Regions from separate parts of the Pannonibacter sp. genome, predicted to be linked through region 4. Evidence: predicted binding sites of a transcription regulator. Region 4 holds the regulator's gene; each other region holds the start of a gene.
What was found. Region 4 encodes LexA, which represses DNA repair genes until DNA is damaged. Its sites were predicted from a motif close to TGTTCNNNNTGTGTTCNG; they were not measured.

Region 1 (4,212 bases), on a different contig from region 4:
TGTCCATCCGGTACGGGGAGGGCAGGCCGCTGGTGCGCGACCAGAAAGCCGGCACTTCGTCCACGCCATAGGAGACAACCGGCACGCCGCGCGTTTCCAGGACTTCCAGTGTCTTCGGGATGTCGAGCAGGGCCTTGGCGCCTGCACAGACGACGCAGACCGGGGTGCGCGAGAGTTCGTCAAGGTCGGCAGAGACGTCAAAGCTCGTCTCCGCGCCCTTGTGCACGCCGCCGATGCCTCCCGTGGCGAACACCGCAATACCGGCCACATGCGCTGCCATCATCGTGGCGGCAACCGTGGTGGAGCCGGGGCGTCCGGTGGCGACCGCGATGGCAAGATCGGCGCGCGAGCACTTCATCACGCCGGTGGCCTGGCCAAGACGGTCGAGATCGACGTCATCGAGGCCAATGCGGATGCGGCCGTCGAGAACGGCGATCGTCGCCGGCACGGCGCCTGCCGCGCGGATGTCCGCTTCCACCTGGCGGGCGGTCTCGACATTCTGCGGGAATGGCATGCCATGGGTGATGATGGTGGATTCCAGCGCGACCAGCGGCAGGCCCTTCGAGCGTGCCTCGGCAACTTCGCGGGAGAACTGCAGCAGGCTGCTGGCATCGGCCGGCAGGGCAGGGGAAAGCGGGGTGGCGGACATGGCGTGTTCCTTGTGGCGTTGGATCGGGTTCAGCCGTCGCGGCTGGTGGCAAATGAGGGCGTGCGGACAAAAGACGCGCGGATCATCTGGCCAGAACAGGGCAGATGTTGTCCCAGGCAAGGCTCGGCGCAACCGCGCCCGTTGTCTCCAGCGTCAACCGGGCGGCGACCAGCCCGGCATGGGCGGCGTCCTCCAGCGGCAGGCCTCGGGCGAGCCCGGCCAGGGTTCCCGCGATCAGGGCGTCGCCGGCCCCGGTGACATCGATGATCTCGACTGCGCCCGGCTCGATCTGCAGCGGCCTGCCGTCCTCGACAATCGTCAACAGTCCGGCCCCGTCGCTCAGCATGACTTGTCGCGGACCAAGGGCGGCAACAGCCAGGGCCAGCGGAACAGCCGGAGTGGCTTCGGCAAAGCCGGTCCAGGCGGCAGCTTCCGCCCGGTTCAGAAACACAAGGTCGAGCCGTCCGGCGAGGGCGGCAAGGCGCGGCGCCTTGGCACTGGAGACGGCATCGGCAACCAGAAGCCGCTTGCCAGCCCGTTCGGCCAGTTCTGCCAGTGCGTCATCGGGCAGGTTGGCCTCGGCGAACCAGATCGGGCATGCGTCAAGAAGTCCGGCGGCATGGGCAATGAACCCCGCGTCGAGGCTGTCCGTGATGGTGGTGTCGCAGATTGCGCCTGCAAGGCTGCCATCCGGATCATGCAGGGCGACATAGCGGCCAGTCGGCAGGTCTGCTCGCGCCAGTGCGGACAGGTCGATCCCGTCTTCCGACAAAAGCCGGTGAAGGCTGGTCCCGTCGCTGTCCGTTCCCACGGCGCCGGCGAGACGAACCGGAACGCTAAGCCGGGCAAGGGCGCGGGCCACATTGGTGGCCACGCCGCCGGGGGTCATGGCAATCGCGCCCGGCGTCGAGGTCTCGCGCAGGACGGGTCTTGCGCCATGGGCGATGAGATCGGCATGGACAGCGCCGAAGCAGGCGATGGCGCGGGGGTTCATCATGGACAACCTGTGGCCGGGACCTGGGTGAAGTTAGGGCCCCTCCTTGCAATCCGATGTCAGGCGGTGCCGGACGCCTTGACGGAAAACTTTAAGGGACAAGCGGGCGGCGTATCAGGACCGGCTTGCGCGAGCAAGCCAGCTGATTCCCGGGGTCTTGCGAATTTCGTTTTGCAGGCTGCAAATTTACGTTGCGGAATTTTTGTGCGAATGAGCGCGAACATACACGGAACGAATTGATTTTTCAGATGAAAAATCAATTGTGTAAATGGGCTTGGCAAGTGAGAACAAAAAAGGTACAAAAGCTGAGTTTGAAACAGCGGGTCCATCGTGGAATAAGGAGCCTCGCACCATGTCGCAAAGTTCACTTCGCCTTGTAGAGAGCAGCCAGATGGACAAGACCAAAGCGCTCGATGCCGCGCTGTCACAGATTGAACGGGCCTTTGGCAAGGGATCCATCATGCGGATGGGGGCCGGCCAGGTGGTCGAGGTCCAGACGGTTTCGACCGGTTCGCTCGGGCTTGATATCGCGCTGGGCATCGGCGGCCTGCCGCGAGGCCGTATCGTCGAGATCTATGGCCCCGAATCCTCGGGCAAGACCACGCTGGCCCTGCATACGATTGCCGAAGCCCAGAAGGCGGGCGGCATCTGTGCCTTCGTCGATGCGGAACATGCTCTGGATCCGATCTATGCCCGCAAGCTTGGCGTCAATCTCGATGACCTGCTGATCTCGCAGCCCGATGCCGGCGAACAGGCGCTCGAGATCGCCGACACGCTGGTCCGCTCCGGCGCGATCGAAGTTCTGGTCATCGATTCCGTTGCCGCCTTGACGCCGAAGGCGGAACTTGAAGGTGAGATGGGCGACAGCCTGCCCGGCCTGCAGGCGCGCCTGATGAGCCAGGCGCTGCGCAAGCTGACGGCGTCGATTTCCAAGTCGCATACCATGGTGATCTTCATCAACCAGATCCGCATGAAGATCGGCGTGATGTTTGGCTCGCCCGAGACCACCACCGGTGGCAACGCGCTGAAATTCTATGCCTCCGTCCGTCTCGACATTCGCCGCATTGGCTCGATCAAGGACCGCGAGGAAGTTGTCGGCAACCAGACCCGCGTCAAGGTGGTCAAGAACAAGCTCGCCCCGCCGTTCCGCCAGGTCGAGTTCGACATCATCTACGGCGAAGGTGTGTCGAAGTCGGGCGAACTGGTCGATCTCGGTGTCAAGGCCGGCATCGTCGAGAAGTCCGGCGCCTGGTTCTCCTACAACAGCCAGCGGCTCGGTCAGGGCCGTGAAAACGCCAAGCAATTCCTGCGCGACAATCCGGCCATATCCGATGAGATCGAGCTGGCGATCCGCCAGAATGCCGGTCTTCTGGCCGATGCGATCATCGCCGATGACAGCAGCGGCGACGACACCGACGACTAAGCTCGGCCTCCAGCCGATGTGGCTGATGCGATCTTGCTGACTTTCAAAGCCCCGGGGCCTCCTCCGGGGCTTTTGCTTTGCCGGCCGCCGCCAGGGCCTCGCCGCTGGACACACAATGGGGCGAAAGATAAAAGGCTTTGAATTGCTTGGGCGGATTGACCCGGTGCAGCGTCCGCTGTGATGCGCGCCCGGAGTTGCCTGCCGAGCCCGGGACAGACAAGAGCGAGACCCAGATGAGCGGCGTAAACGAGATCAGATCAGCGTTTCTGGACTACTTTGCCAAGAATGATCACCAGGTCGTGGACTCCAGCCCGCTGGTGCCGCGCAATGATCCGACGCTGATGTTCACCAATGCCGGCATGGTGCAGTTCAAGAATGTCTTCACCGGCCTTGAAAAGCGCGATTACGCCCGCGCGGTGACGTCGCAGAAGGTGGTGCGGGCCGGCGGCAAGCACAATGACCTCGACAATGTCGGCTACACCGCCCGTCACCACACCTTCTTCGAAATGCTCGGCAACTTCTCCTTCGGCGACTATTTCAAGGAGCGGGCCATTGAACTGGCCTGGAACCTGATCACCAAGGAATATGGCCTGCCGCAGCACCGCCTGACCGTCACCGTCTATTCCGAAGACGACGAGGCGCATGGGCTGTGGAAGAAGATTGCCGGCCTCAGCGACGACAAGATCATCCGCATCCCGACCGCCGACAATTTCTGGAGCATGGGTGACACCGGCCCCTGCGGCCCGTGCTCGGAAATCTTCTATGACCATGGCGACCACATCTGGGGCGGTCCTCCGGGATCGCCGGAGGAAAACGGTGATCGCTTCATCGAGATCTGGAACCTCGTGTTCATGCAATACGAGCAGACGCCGGACGGCCGTCTGGCGTTGCCGCGTCCCTCGATCGACACCGGCATGGGCCTCGAGCGCATCGCCGCCGTGCTGCAGGGCGTGCACGACAATTACGACATCGACCTGTTCCGGGCGCTGATTTCCGCCTCGGTCAATGCCACGGGCGTCGAGGCCGAAGGCGCGGCCCGGTCCAGTCACCGGGTCATCGCCGATCACCTGCGCTCCTCCTGTTTCCTGATTGCCGATGGCGTGCTGCCGTCCAACGAAGGCCGTGGCTATGTGCTGCGCCGCATCA
Region 2 (4,212 bases), on a different contig from region 4:
TTGATGTGAAACACCCGCTCGCCTTTTTCAAAATTCGACGGCGTTTCGGAGGTGGAGCGGGCAACCAGTTGCCCTTCGATGGTCAGCGGCCCTTGGGCCCGCGTGCGGGCAGAGCGCATGTCGGATCGGTTGCCTTGGTCCTGATTACCCGCCTCGCGCGCGCGCTGCGCCCGCTGCCAGCCCGGCGTCGAATAGGTGTTCTGGAACGGATCGCGCGCGTCGAAGCGGGAGACGCCATAGGCGTTGCCGCCACCATAGCCGCCCCCGCTGTAGCCACCGTAGCGGGTGGAGCTTTCCACCACCTCGACATGTTTTTCCGGCAACTCGTCCAGGAAGCGGGAGGGGATGCTGGACTGCCACGACCCGTGAATGCGGCGGTTGGAGGCAAACCAGATCTTGGCCCGCTTGCGCGCCCGGGTGATGCCGACATAGGCCAGCCGTCGCTCTTCCTCGAGGCCGGCCCGGCCGCTCTCATCCAGCGCGCGCTGGTGCGGGAACAGCCCCTCCTCCCAACCCGGCAGGAACACGGTGTCGAACTCCAGCCCCTTGGCCGAATGCAGCGTCATGATCGACACCGCATCGGCGGCATCGGCAGAATCCCGATCCATAACCAGCGCGATGTGCTCAAGGAAGCCCGGCAGGGATTCGAACTCCTCCATCGAACGGACGAGTTCCTTCAGGTTGTCGAGACGGCCCGGTGCTTCGGCCGACCGGTCCAGCCGCCACATCTCGGTGTAGCCGCTCTCGTCCAGGATGATTTCGGCCAGTTCCGAATGTTTCATATGGACGAGCTGCGCCCGCCAGCGGTCCAAGCTGGCGATGAGATCGGACAGGGACTTGCGCGCCTTCGGCTTCAACTCTTCCGTGCGGCAGAGCTGGGTGGCGGCCTCCAGCAGCGGGATGCGGCTGGCGCGGGCCAGTTCATGCACCAGCTTCAGGCTCGCCTCGCCGAGGCCACGCTTCGGCGTGTTGACGATGCGCTCGAAGGCCAGATCATCGGCCGGCTGCACCACGCAGCGGAAATAGGCCATCGCATCGCGGATCTCGAGCCGTTCATAGAAGCGCGGGCCGCCGATGACCCGGTAGTTGAGGCCAAGCGTGACGAAGCGGTCTTCGAACTCGCGCATCTGGAACGAGGCGCGCACAAGAATGGCAATCTGGTTGAGCGAATGACCCTGGGTCTGCAGCGCCTCGATCTCCTCGCCGATGGAGCGGGCTTCCTCTTCCGAATCCCAGGACGAGGCCACCGTGACCGCTTCGGCTTCCGGGTCCTTGTCGTCGGTGAACAGCGTCTTGCCGAGACGGCCCTCGTTGTGGGCGATCAGATGCGAGGCCGCGCCCAGGATGTGGCTGGTGGAGCGGTAGTTGCGCTCGAGGCGCACCACGACGGCGCCCGGAAAATCGTGCTCGAAGCGCAGGATGTTGTCCACTTCCGCGCCGCGCCAGCCGTAGATCGACTGGTCGTCGTCGCCGACGCAGCAGACGTTGGAATTGCCCTGCGCCAGCAGTCGCAGCCACAGATACTGGGCGATGTTGGTGTCCTGGTACTCGTCCACCAGCATGTAGCGGAAGCGGCGCTGGTAGTCCTTCAGAACGTCCGGCTGGGTCTTGAACAGGGTGATGCAATGCAGCAGCAGGTCGCCGAAATCGGCGGCATTCAGCACTGACAGGCGGTCCTGGTATTCGGCATAAAGCTTGCGGCCCTTGCCGTTGCCGAAGGCGCGCGCCTCGCCCTCCGGGATGTCCTTCGGTGTCAGGCCGCGGTTCTTCCAGCTGTCGACCACAGAGGCGAACATGCGCGCGGTCCAGCGCTTCTCGTCGAGGCCCTCGGCCTGGATCACCTGCTTCATCAGGCGCAGCTGGTCGTCGGTGTCGAGGATGGAGAAGCCCGACTTGAGGCCGACCAGTTCTGCGTGATTGCGCAGGATCTTGACGCAGATCGAATGGAACGTGCCGAGCCAGGCCATGCCCTCGACGCCGGAGCCGATGTAGCTCGCAATGCGCTCGCGCATCTCCCGTGCGGCCTTGTTGGTGAAGGTGACCGCGAGGATCTGCGACGGCCAGGCGCGCTGGGTGGCGAGGATATGCGCGATGCGGGTGGTCAGCACCCGGGTCTTGCCGGTGCCGGCACCGGCCAGCACCAGAACCGGGCCATCGACGGTTTCCACCGCCAGCCGCTGTTCCGGGTTGAGGCCGGCAAGATAATCGGCGGCAGCCGCCTGGGGCGCACCTTGCCGCGCCGCGAGCGCCCGGGCCGCGATGCTCCCGCCCTGTGGCCGATGGGTGGGCGCGGGCGTTGACGGACCCTGGTCATAGGCCGCGTCGATCTCGCTCCAGTCGTCGGAAAATCCCGTGGGCACGCTCATCCATCCCGCCGCATGTGGTTACTCACAGAGAACAATATAGCAACAATGGCGGCAAGAGCGAGGCGGATAGGGGCGTTTTCCCGTGGTGTGAGGGGGTTGGGGGACCTAATCGGCTGTCATGCCAGCGAAGGCGGGGCCAGTAGCCACCTGCTTCCAGCCACGCCTGCGGATACTGGATCCCGGTCTTACCGCGTTGCGGCAAACCGGGATGACAGCGAAACGGCATCGCTGAAGTCAGGAAATCGCGCAGCTCCACCAAACTCAAATTGTCATCCCCGCGAAGGCGGGGATCCAGTAACCACCTCCCTCCAACAGCGCCCTGCGGATACTGGATCCCGGTCTTGCCGCGTTGCGGCAAACCGGGATGACAGCGAAACGGCATCGCTGAAGTCAGGAAATCGCGCAGCTCCACCAAACTCAAATTGTCATCCCCGCGAAGGCGGGGATCCAGTAACCACCTGCTTCCAGCTACGCCTGCGGATACTGGATCCCGGTCTTGCCGCGTTGCGGCAAACCGGGATGACAGGAGAGAATCAGACAAGACCGGGAAACAGATCGACCCAATCCGGGTTCCGCTCCTCGATGAGGCGGATTTTCCAGGCGCGGTTCCAGCGCTTGAGCTGCTTCTCGCGGTGGATTGCCTGCTCAACATCATCAAATAGCTCGTAGTAGACGAGCCGGTGAACTTCATAGCGCGCCGCAAACCGGCTTCCGATGCCTAGCCGATGTTCGGAGATCCGGCGGAGGAGATCGTTGGTCACTCCGATGTACAGCGTGCCACCCAGCCTGCTGGCAAGCATGTAGACGTAGTAGTGGTGGCCACCGACCATCCCTCACCCGCCGACCAGATCGAACCACTCGTCTTCGGTAATCACCTCGATGCCGAGGTCCTGGGCGGTCTTGAGTTTGGAGCCGGCGCCGGGGCCGGCGACGAGGAGGGTGGTCTTCTTGGAGACAGAGCCCGCGACCTTGGCGCCCAGCCGTTCGGCCATGGCCTTGGCCTCGTCGCGGGTCATGCGTTCGAGGGAGCCGGTGAAGACGACGGTCTTGCCGGCCACCGGCGAGCCGGACGCGTCGATCTTCTCGGCGTCCAGCGGGGTGACTTCGGCGAGCAAGGCCGCAAGCGCTTCGCGGTTGTGGTCCTCGGCGAAGAACTGCACCACGGCTTCGGCCAGCGTTTCGCCGATGCCGTCGACGGCGTTGAGATCGGCCCAGGCGTCGCTGGCGTGATCGAGCGCGGCCGTCATCGCGGCCTCGAACACGCCCCAGGAGCCATAGGCGCGGGCGAGGAGCTTGGCGTTGCCCTCGCCCACATGGCGGATGCCGAGGGCGAAGATGAAACGGTGAAGGTCTATGCGGCGGCTGGCGTTGATCGCCTCGAACAGGTTCTTCGCCGAGACCGCGCCCCAGCCGTCGCGGTTGCGCAGCTTGGTCAGCGCCGCCTTGTCGCGCGCTTCCAGAGTGAAGATATCGGCCGGCGTGCGCACCAGCCCTTCGGCAAAGAAGGCATCGATCTGCTTGTCGCCGAGGCCCTCGATGTCGAAGGCATTGCGCTGGACGAAATGCTTCAGCTTCTCCGAGGCCTGGGCCGGGCAGATCAGGCCGCCGGTGCAGCGGCGCACCGAATCAAGCCGGCCGGTCTTGGCGTTTTCCTCGCGCACCGCATGGCTGCCGCAGGCCGGGCAGACGGTGGGGAAGACGTAGGGCTGTGCATCGGCAGGCCGGCGCGCGAGGTCGATGTCGACGATCTGCGGGATGACGTCGCCGGCGCGCTGGATCATCACCGTGTCGCCGATGCGCAGATCCTTGCCCCCACGGATCGGCTCGCCGTCCATGCCGATGGCCT
Region 3 (4,212 bases), on a different contig from region 4:
CTGCCGATCTGCTTCCACCGCATTTTTTGCTTGTGCCTGCCGTTCACTGTCGTCCCGGGCCAACAGGTACATCGCAAGAGCGCCGCCAAGAAACGCAAGCACCACAGCTGCCAATCGCTCGAAAACACCTCCGCTGACAAGTAAAAGTGCGCAAAGCGGTGCCAGGGCAACACCAAGACCGGGGGCAATTGCTGCAATACGGGACATAACTCTTGCCCGTCCCTCCGTCTTGCCATCGGGGTCGATACCCGGTTTGGCCAGGGTTCCCGGCTGCTCCGCTTCCAGGCACGTCTCCTGCGGCATGTCTGTGTCCACGTGCGCCGAAGGCGCAGTTTCCCGCTGCAGATCCATGTCCCCGCATTGGTCTTGCCCCGGCGATCCGCCGGAGCCAGGGTGACAGGCTTCATCCGGATTGATGCCAGAACCTGGTCTTCCAGCGACCTTTTGCTCCAGGTTTTCAGACTTTGCCTGCGATTGTGCTCTGGTCCTGTCGCTCTGGCCCGTCATATCGCTTTCCCCATCGACATCGCCGCAACGGCGACATCGGCTGATTCCCGTTGCTGCCAGAGTGCCTGCAAAACCCTTTCGGAAACCCTTTCGCAGGGTGCTTCGGACAGGGCTCACCCGCACGTTTGCTGCCGGGGCATGCCTTGACGCCTGTCGCCGGGAAAAATTGCTCGTCTTCACATGTCAAAGAACAGGCTGGACCATTGTCCCGCCGATCCGCCCACAGGATTTGCGCAGCCGGGCGGCGGGCAGCTGCCGCAACTCGTCACTGTCATGCAGCCTGTCGAAGCACCGTCTCGCCGCGCAAACTCAGGGCTTCTGCGAGATGCAAACGGCTGACGGTGTCCGCACCATCCAGATCAGCAAGCGTCCGCCCCAGCTTCAGCACCCGGTGATAGCCGCGCGCACTCAACGCCAGTGTGTTGGCCGCGTCGGTCAGGAAACTGCGGCCTGCCGCATCCATGCCAGTCATCTCATCCACCAGTCCGGCCGGCAGGCGGGCGTTGGGACACTCCCCGAGCCCGAGCGCGCGCGACCGGTTGCGCTGGATGTCACGCGCCATGGCAACCCGGGCGGCGACGCTGGCCGAACTTTCCGCCTTCCCCGGCGCGAGCAAGTCGGAAGCCGATACAGCCGGCACTTCGATACGCAGGTCGATCCGGTCCAGAAATGGTCCGGAGACACGCCCCTGATACTCGATGGCGCAGCGCGGCCCCCTGCGGCAGACATGGCCCGGCTCGCCGGCATAGCCGCAGCGGCAGGGATTCATGGCCGTGATCAACTGGATGCGCGAGGGATAGGTTACCCGGTGATTTGCCCGGGCAATCACAGTCTCCCCCGTTTCAAGGGGCTGACGCAGACTGTCGAGCACCTGCGGCTGGAACTCCGGCAACTCGTCGAGAAACAGCACGCCGTTGTGCGCGAGCGAGACCTCACCTGGACGCGCCCTGAGACCACCGCCGACGAGAGCGGCCATCGATGCGGAATGATGCGGCGCGCGGAACGGCCTGCGGTCAGTCAGACGCCCGTCCGCCAGTTCCCCGGCCAGGGAGGCGATCATCGACACCTCGAGCAACTCGCGCGGGCTGAGCGGTGGCAGCAGCGACGGCAGGCGGCTTGCCAGCATTGATTTACCGGCGCCCGGAGGGCCGACCATCAGAAGATTGTGGCCGCCGGCAGCAGCAATCTCCAGCGCTCGTTTCGCACTCTCCTGGCCCTTGACGTCTGCAAGATCAGGCAGATCGCCCGCCGGCCCGCGCAGTTTCGGCGCCGGTCGCGACAAGACCTGCGTGCCCTTGAAGTGATTGGCCAGCTGGATCAGCGAGCGCGGCGCCAGGATGCTCATCTCGCTGTCGGCCCAGGCCGCTTCCGGTCCGCAATCTGCCGGACAGATCAGCCCCTTGCCAAGCCCGTTGGCCCCGATTGCCGCCGGCAACACGCCGGCTACGGGCGCCAGCCGACCATCAAGCCCCAGTTCACCGAGCACGACATAATCGGCAAGCATGTCAGCGGGAATGGCGCCAATCGCTGCCATAATGCCGAGCGCAATCGGCAAGTCATAATGCGATCCCTCTTTCGGCAGATCTGCGGGCGCCAGATTGACGGTGACCCGCTTGGCGGGCAACGCCAGGCCGGAAGCCAGAAGCGCCGCCCTAACCCGTTCCCGGCTTTCGCCAACGGCCTTGTCCGGAAGGCCTACGATGGTAAAGGCAACCATGCCCGGTCCGACCATGACCTGCACATCGACCGGAACGGCTTCGATACCCTGGAACGCGACAGTTGTTACGCGACTGACCATACCCCAACTCCCCGAAAGGTCGAGGAAGACGATACGGCAACTTTTCGGAGAGTCAAGAACGTAAAGAGAACATTAATTCATCGCCGACCTCTTGCCGTCGCCTGAAAACCAGCGCAGCATGAGACGGCTTAGGGGACAACCGGGCACAGGGGAGCGTGTTGCAATGTGCGATGCATGCGTCATGATCGCGGTCAAGGACCGGATGTTATCCCGCCGGGAGATGTTCCGGCTGGCGGCCGCAGGCAGTGTTGCCGTCGCCGTTACAGCTACAAGCTCAGCAATTCCGGTACTGGCCGCGACGCCGACAAAGGTCAGCGATCTGACACATGAGCTGAACGAAGACTTTCCAACATTCTTTGGGGAACAGCAGTTCTTTGCGAACAAGCTTTTTGACTATGAGAAAGACAAGTTCAATCTCTATGAGTTGCGTGTGAACGAGCATACAGGCACGCATGTGGATGCGCCCCTGCATTTCTCGGCAGATGGCCAGTCGGTGGCCGAGATCCCGGTCAGCAATCTGGTCGCCCCGCTCGCCATCGTCGATATTCGCGCCAAAGCTGCCGAGAGCGCCGATGCGCAGGTAACGCCCGACGATCTGAAGGCCTGGATCGCCGTCAATGGCGCGATCCCGGACGGGGCCTGCGTTGCCATGCTGTCAGGCTGGGACAAGCACGTTGCCAGCCCGAAATTCCGCAATTCCGACGACAAGGGCGTGATGCATTTTCCCGGGTTCCATGTCGAGGCAGCGGCGATGCTGATCGAGGAAGCGAACGTGGTCGGCATTGCCGTGGACACCCTGTCGCTGGATTTCGGCGCTTCGCCTGACTTTGCCACCCATTACACCTGGCTGCCGAGCAACCGCTGGGGCATCGAATGCATTGCAAATCTGGAGCAATTGCCGGCAACGGGAGCAACACTCATCGTCGGTGCTCCGAAGCACAAGAGCGGTACCGGCGGCCCTGCACGAGTGCTGGCGCTGATGTGAACAGACGGTTTCAACGGTGAACGGCAGTGCCCCTGATGCTGGACCACCGCCGTTGAGTTGCGGGGTGTGACCAGTTATCCGCGCCGCCGTGCTTCGATCACATCCCAGACGCGGACGGCGATGTCGGGGCCGCCGAGGCGCTTGACGGCGCGGATGCCGGTGGGGGCCGTGACGTTGATTTCGGTCAAGTAACCGTCGATGACGTCAATGCCAACGAGAAGCAGGCCTTTGGCCTTGAGGGCCGGGCCAATGCGGGCGCAGATTTCGCGCTCCCGGTCGCTGAGGTCGGACTCCGCCGGCGAACCACCGCGCACCATGTTCGAGCGCAGATCGCCCGGCGCCGGCACACGGTTGACCGCTCCGGCGAACTCGCCATCGACCAGCAGGATGCGCTTGTCGCCATGCTTGACGTTCGGCAGGAAGCGCTGGATCACCCAGGGCTCTCGGAAGGTGACGGCGAAAAAGTCGTAGAGCGAACCATAATTGAGGTCGTCCTGGGTGATGCGGAAGACCGCTGCGCCGCCATGACCGAACAATGGTTTCATGACGATGTCGCCATGTTCTTCGCGGAAAGCGTCGATCTCGGCCCGGTCGCGGGTGATCAGGGTCGGCGGCATGAGATCGGCAAATGCGGTGACGAACAGCTTTTCCGGCGCGTTGCGCACTTCGGCAGGATTGTTCACCACAAGGGTATGCGGATGGATTTTTTCCAGCAGATGTGTGGCGGCGACATAGGCCATGTCAAAAGGCGGATCCTGCCGCATCAGGATCACATCGACCTCGGCTAGATCCGTTCGAACGGGTTCACCCAGCGTGAAGTGGTTGCCCTTCTCATCGCGCACGGCGACAGGCTCCAGCGCGGCAAAGACCTTGTCACCGCGCAGCGCCAGCCGGTCTGGTGTGTAGTGATACAGCGAATGGC
Region 4 (4,212 bases):
CTGTCGCACGTCCTGTCGATTTCCGGCCTGCATATGGCGCTCTTTGCCGGTGGCATGTATGCGGTCGTCCTTGGCGGGCTCGCCCTGTTTCCAACGCTTGCCCTTCGCCTGCCGATTTCCCGCTTTGCTGCCGCGGCCGCGCTGCTGGCCGCCACCTGCTACCTGCTCCTGTCGGGGGCAAGCATTGCCACCCAGCGCTCCTATCTGATGATCGGGCTGGTGTTCATTGGCCTGATGACCGGCCGGCGGGGGCTCAGCCTGAGGAGTGTCGCGCTGTCAGGGCTGCTGCTGCTGGCCCTGAGGCCGGAGGAGCTTTTCGCGCCAGGCTTCCAGATGTCCTACGCTGCCGTGATCTGCCTGATCGCGGCCTATGGCGACTACGGGCGCTGGTCACGCGCCCGCGCCGGCCGGCGCAGGCCGTCCGACCACGGGCTGCTGCGCCACCTGGTTCACCGCTTATGGACCTGGGGGTGCGGCATTTCAGCGACCTCGTTGATCGCCGGCCTTGCCACCGGCATCATCGCGGCTCACCATTTTGATCGGCTGGCGCCTTACGGACTTCTCGGCAATCTTCTGGCCATGCCAGCCGTCTCCATGGTCATCATGCCTGCCGGAGTGGCGGCCTTCCTGATGCAGCCACTCGGCCTTGCAGCTCCTGCTCTCACCGTGATGGGCCAGGGGATCGCCTTCATGCTGGCTGCGGCCAGCTTCACGGCCAGCCTCAGCGACAGCGACGGGGTCATCGGCCAATTGCCAGCCCTTGCCGGGCTTCTGCTGACAGTTGCTGTATTCTGGGCGTTTCTCGCCGAAGGTCTGCAGCGGCTGCTTGCCGTCGGCCCGGCTCTGGTTGGCCTGATCCTGTGGGGCCTTGACCGCCCGCCTGACATCTATGTCAGTGATCGCGGCACCCAGATCGCGGCGCGGGACCGGGACGGAACGTTGCGCATCACCGGCGGCCGGATCGGGTTCAGCGCTGAAGTCTGGCTCACCGGCGAAGGCGTGCCCGAGCGCCGGTTCGCCAGTCATCGACAGAGCGCCGACCAGGCCAGCTGCGATCCTCTCGGCTGTGTCGTTGCGGCCTATCCACCGGCCAGGAGCCGGTCTCCTGCAGGCAGCCTGATGGACACCGGGCCGGCCAAAGGAAAAACGCTCTCCAGTCATCCGCCACCGCTGCACATTGCGATGCCGCGCAAGCCTGATGCTCTTGAAAGCGACTGCCTTGCCGCTGACATCCTGGTAACCGGCCTGACGGCCCCCCCCAACTGCACTGCTCCGCTGATCCTCGACGGTGGCAGCCGCCGTCTCGGTGGGGCCGCGCTGTGGCTGGAGACCGTCGCCGGTGAAACAAGGGTTTCGCATATTCGCTACAGCCGCCCCGGTGGCACGCGGCCCTGGCAGCTCCCGGTGACGGGACCGGACCCGGATGCGCCGCGCTGATCTTCTGCACGAGCGGGCGGAGTGTGCTGGTGGATTCACGCCCACAACCACACCCACGACCACAACCACACCGACGACCAAGGCCAGCAGAACCAGTGGCAACGCCGACGCAGCCTGAAAACGGCGGACGGCTCCAGCTACTTCCCGGCTCGCAGGCAGCGCCGGCGCTGCAGCATTTGCATCTGGCTCAATACTGGCGGAACAGCGCCACCAGCTTGCCCTGAACCCGAACCCGGCCGGGGCCGAAGATGCGGGTCTCATAGGCCGGGTTGGCCGCTTCCAGCGCGATGGAGGCGCCCTTCTTGCGCAGCCGCTTCAGCGTCGCTTCCTCGTCATCGACGAGCGCCACGACAATGTCGCCGCTTTCGGCCGCGTCCGTCCGGCGGATCAGCACCGTATCACCGTCGAGAATGCCAGCCTCGATCATCGAATCGCCGCGCACTTCCAGCGCGAAATGCTCGCCCCGCCCCAGCATGTCCTGGGGCACGTTGATGGTATGGCTGTGGGTCTGGATTGCCTCGATCGGAACACCGGCGGCAATCCGGCCCATGACCGGAATGCTGGTCATGCCGCTGACGGTTTCTGGCTCGGACCGGGCGGGTGGGGGAGGCTGGGTCTTGCCGAGCGATCCCTCGATCACGGATGGCGAAAATCCCTTGCCGCGCGGGGCGGCAAGCCCTGGCGACATGGAGTCCGGCAGGCGCACCACTTCCATGGCGCGGGCGCGGTTCGGCAAACGTCGAATGAAGCCCCGTTCCTCGAGCGCGGTGATCAGCCGGTGAATGCCCGACTTCGACCTGAGGTCGAGCGCGTCCTTCATCTCGTCGAAGGAGGGCGGAACGCCGCTTTCCTTCAGGCGCTCATGGATGAACATGAGCAGTTCGTGTTGCTTGCGGGTCAGCATGGCGAATCCCCGTGGCGGGAGGCGGTACAAATCATGAACGCAGATTACTCGTTCTCACTGTGTTCCACAAGTCTTAAGGCGAAGTTAGCGGGATGTTCCGCGTGATGGGGTCATGGACGGGGAGACCAACTGCGGCTAGGAAAGGGCAAATGACCGGATCTCCGTTGCCATGCCCGAGCCGATGCAGATGAACACAACGCCCCAAATTGCGTCTGGCGCCCCGGGCTCGGCGGCGGCCGCGGTCGACCGTCTGGTCGAGGAGTTTGCTGGCCGGCGGCCTTTGCGCGCCGGGGCCTTCATCGTCACTCTGTATGGCGATGTGGTGGTGCCGCGCGGTGGATCATTGTGGGTCGGCAATGTGATCGAGGCCTGCGCCCGTGTCGGGATCAGTGAAACGCTGGTGCGCACGGCCGCCTCGCGGCTTGTCGCTACCGGGCGGCTTGAAGGCACCCGGGTCGGGCGGCTTGGCTATTATGGGCTTACCGATGCGGCGCGGGCCGAGTTCAGTGCCGCTGCTGCGCGGCTTTATACGCTGTCGGCAGGGGCAGGTGAGCTCGGGTTCACGCTGGCCCTGCGCGGTGGGGAAAGTGATGCAGCCACTGTCGACGCCGGGCTGGAGGCGGCAGGCTTCGTTCGGCTGGGTGACGGGCTGGCGCTGGCCATCGGTGAGCGTCCAGTGCCCGCCGGATGGGCCCGGCTTGCGGTTGCGCCCGGTGATCTGACTGACGGCGCGGCGCTGCGCGCGGCTGTGCGCAGGGTCTGGAACCTTGGCGAGCTGGAAGCGGGATATGATGCGTTCATGGCCCGGTTCTCGCCGCTGGCTCAGCTGCTCGCCCAAGGGGAGCGACTGACGGACGGGCTGAGTGCCCTGTCTGCAAGGCTGTTGCTGGTGCATGGCTTCCGTGCCCTGGCCTTGCGTGATCCGGGGCTTGCGCGGCCGGCGTTGCCGGACGACTGGGCCGGCGAGCGGGCGAGGGCCCTTTTTGCCCGGACCTATCTGGCGTTGAGTGCCGCCGCTGATGCGCATGTCGCCAGTTTTGCCGGCCTTGGCGGCGCACTCACGGCAACGCCGCCTGAGGTGCTGGAGCGGCAGGCGCGGCTTGCGGGCGTTTCATCCTGACGTGAAGACCGGTTGATTCAGGTCCGGCGTGCTGCGGCATGGCTTGCCGTTGGCGTATTTTCTTGAGAGCGAGACTCTGGAAAGGGGAGGCAGGCAATCCCGCCGAGGGTTGCGGGGAGCGGGATCGCCTGTCCGGGAGGTTTCTGACCTTGGAAACCACACACCTGAAATGGGGGCACTGAACGGCCGGTTCAAGTCCGTGGGCCTCGTTCCTTTGGTGGAGGCCGGTACGGATTTTCGCTGAAGGAGCACAGCCATACCGCAACGCGTCACAAGAATATCGAAAATAGCTGTTGCGGCGTGATGAAACTATGCATATGGTGACCGTGCGGTCGATGAATTGAGGGTGAGGCTCGGATCTCGGTCGCCGGCAGGTCTGAGCAGGCCCGCGTGACAGTTTCTGGGACGCTTCTGAGGGAGGAAGTGGATGTCCGACGCCTTTATCTGCGACGCAGTCCGCACGCCGATTGGCCGCTATGGCGGGGCGCTGTCGTCCGTCCGCGCTGACGATCTGGCCGCCGCGCCGCTGGCCGCCCTTGTGTCGCGCCACCCTGATCTCGACTGGAGTGCCGTCGAGGACATCATTTACGGCTGTGCCAACCAGGCCGGCGAAGACAATCGCAACGTTGCTCGCATGGCCGGGCTGCTGGCCGGGCTGCCGGTATCGGTGCCTGGCACCACGGTCAACCGTCTCTGCGGCTCGGGCATGGATGCGGTCGGCATGGCCGCGCGGGGCATCCGGGCTGGCGAC

Region 1: the regulator LexA is predicted to act here: its motif matches at 1,927-1,944, upstream of recA (recombinase RecA).
Region 2: the regulator LexA is predicted to act here: its motif matches at 2,394-2,411, upstream of ACTIFE_RS18995 (ATP-dependent helicase).
Region 3: the regulator LexA is predicted to act here: its motif matches at 2,360-2,377, upstream of ACTIFE_RS17060 (YifB family Mg chelatase-like AAA ATPase).

Annotation. Positions count from the first base shown of each region.
Region 1 covers NZ_JBHYDX010000035.1:36,073-40,284, forward strand. Annotated here, with positions in the region: gene ACTIFE_RS19440 (pseudouridine-5'-phosphate glycosidase) at 1-649, opposite strand, end outside; gene ACTIFE_RS19445 (PfkB family carbohydrate kinase) at 732-1,646, opposite strand; gene recA (recombinase RecA) at 1,996-3,066, shown strand; gene alaS (alanine--tRNA ligase) at 3,300-4,212, shown strand, end outside.
Region 2 covers NZ_JBHYDX010000033.1:33,313-37,524, forward strand. Annotated here, with positions in the region: gene ACTIFE_RS18995 (ATP-dependent helicase) at 1-2,366, opposite strand, end outside; gene ACTIFE_RS19000 (GIY-YIG nuclease family protein) at 2,900-3,196, opposite strand; gene ligA (NAD-dependent DNA ligase LigA) at 3,200-4,212, opposite strand, start outside.
Region 3 covers NZ_JBHYDX010000027.1:15,719-19,930, forward strand. Annotated here, with positions in the region: gene ACTIFE_RS17055 (ATP-binding protein) at 1-303, opposite strand, end outside; gene ACTIFE_RS17060 (YifB family Mg chelatase-like AAA ATPase) at 779-2,305, opposite strand; gene ACTIFE_RS17065 (cyclase family protein) at 2,469-3,290, shown strand; gene gshB (glutathione synthase) at 3,365-4,212, opposite strand, start outside.
Region 4 covers NZ_JBHYDX010000009.1:7,710-11,921, reverse strand. Annotated here, with positions in the region: gene ACTIFE_RS08105 (ComEC/Rec2 family competence protein) at 1-1,437, shown strand, start outside; gene lexA (transcriptional repressor LexA) at 1,625-2,341, opposite strand; gene ACTIFE_RS08095 (PaaX family transcriptional regulator C-terminal domain-containing protein) at 2,511-3,461, shown strand; gene pcaF (3-oxoadipyl-CoA thiolase) at 3,889-4,212, shown strand, end outside.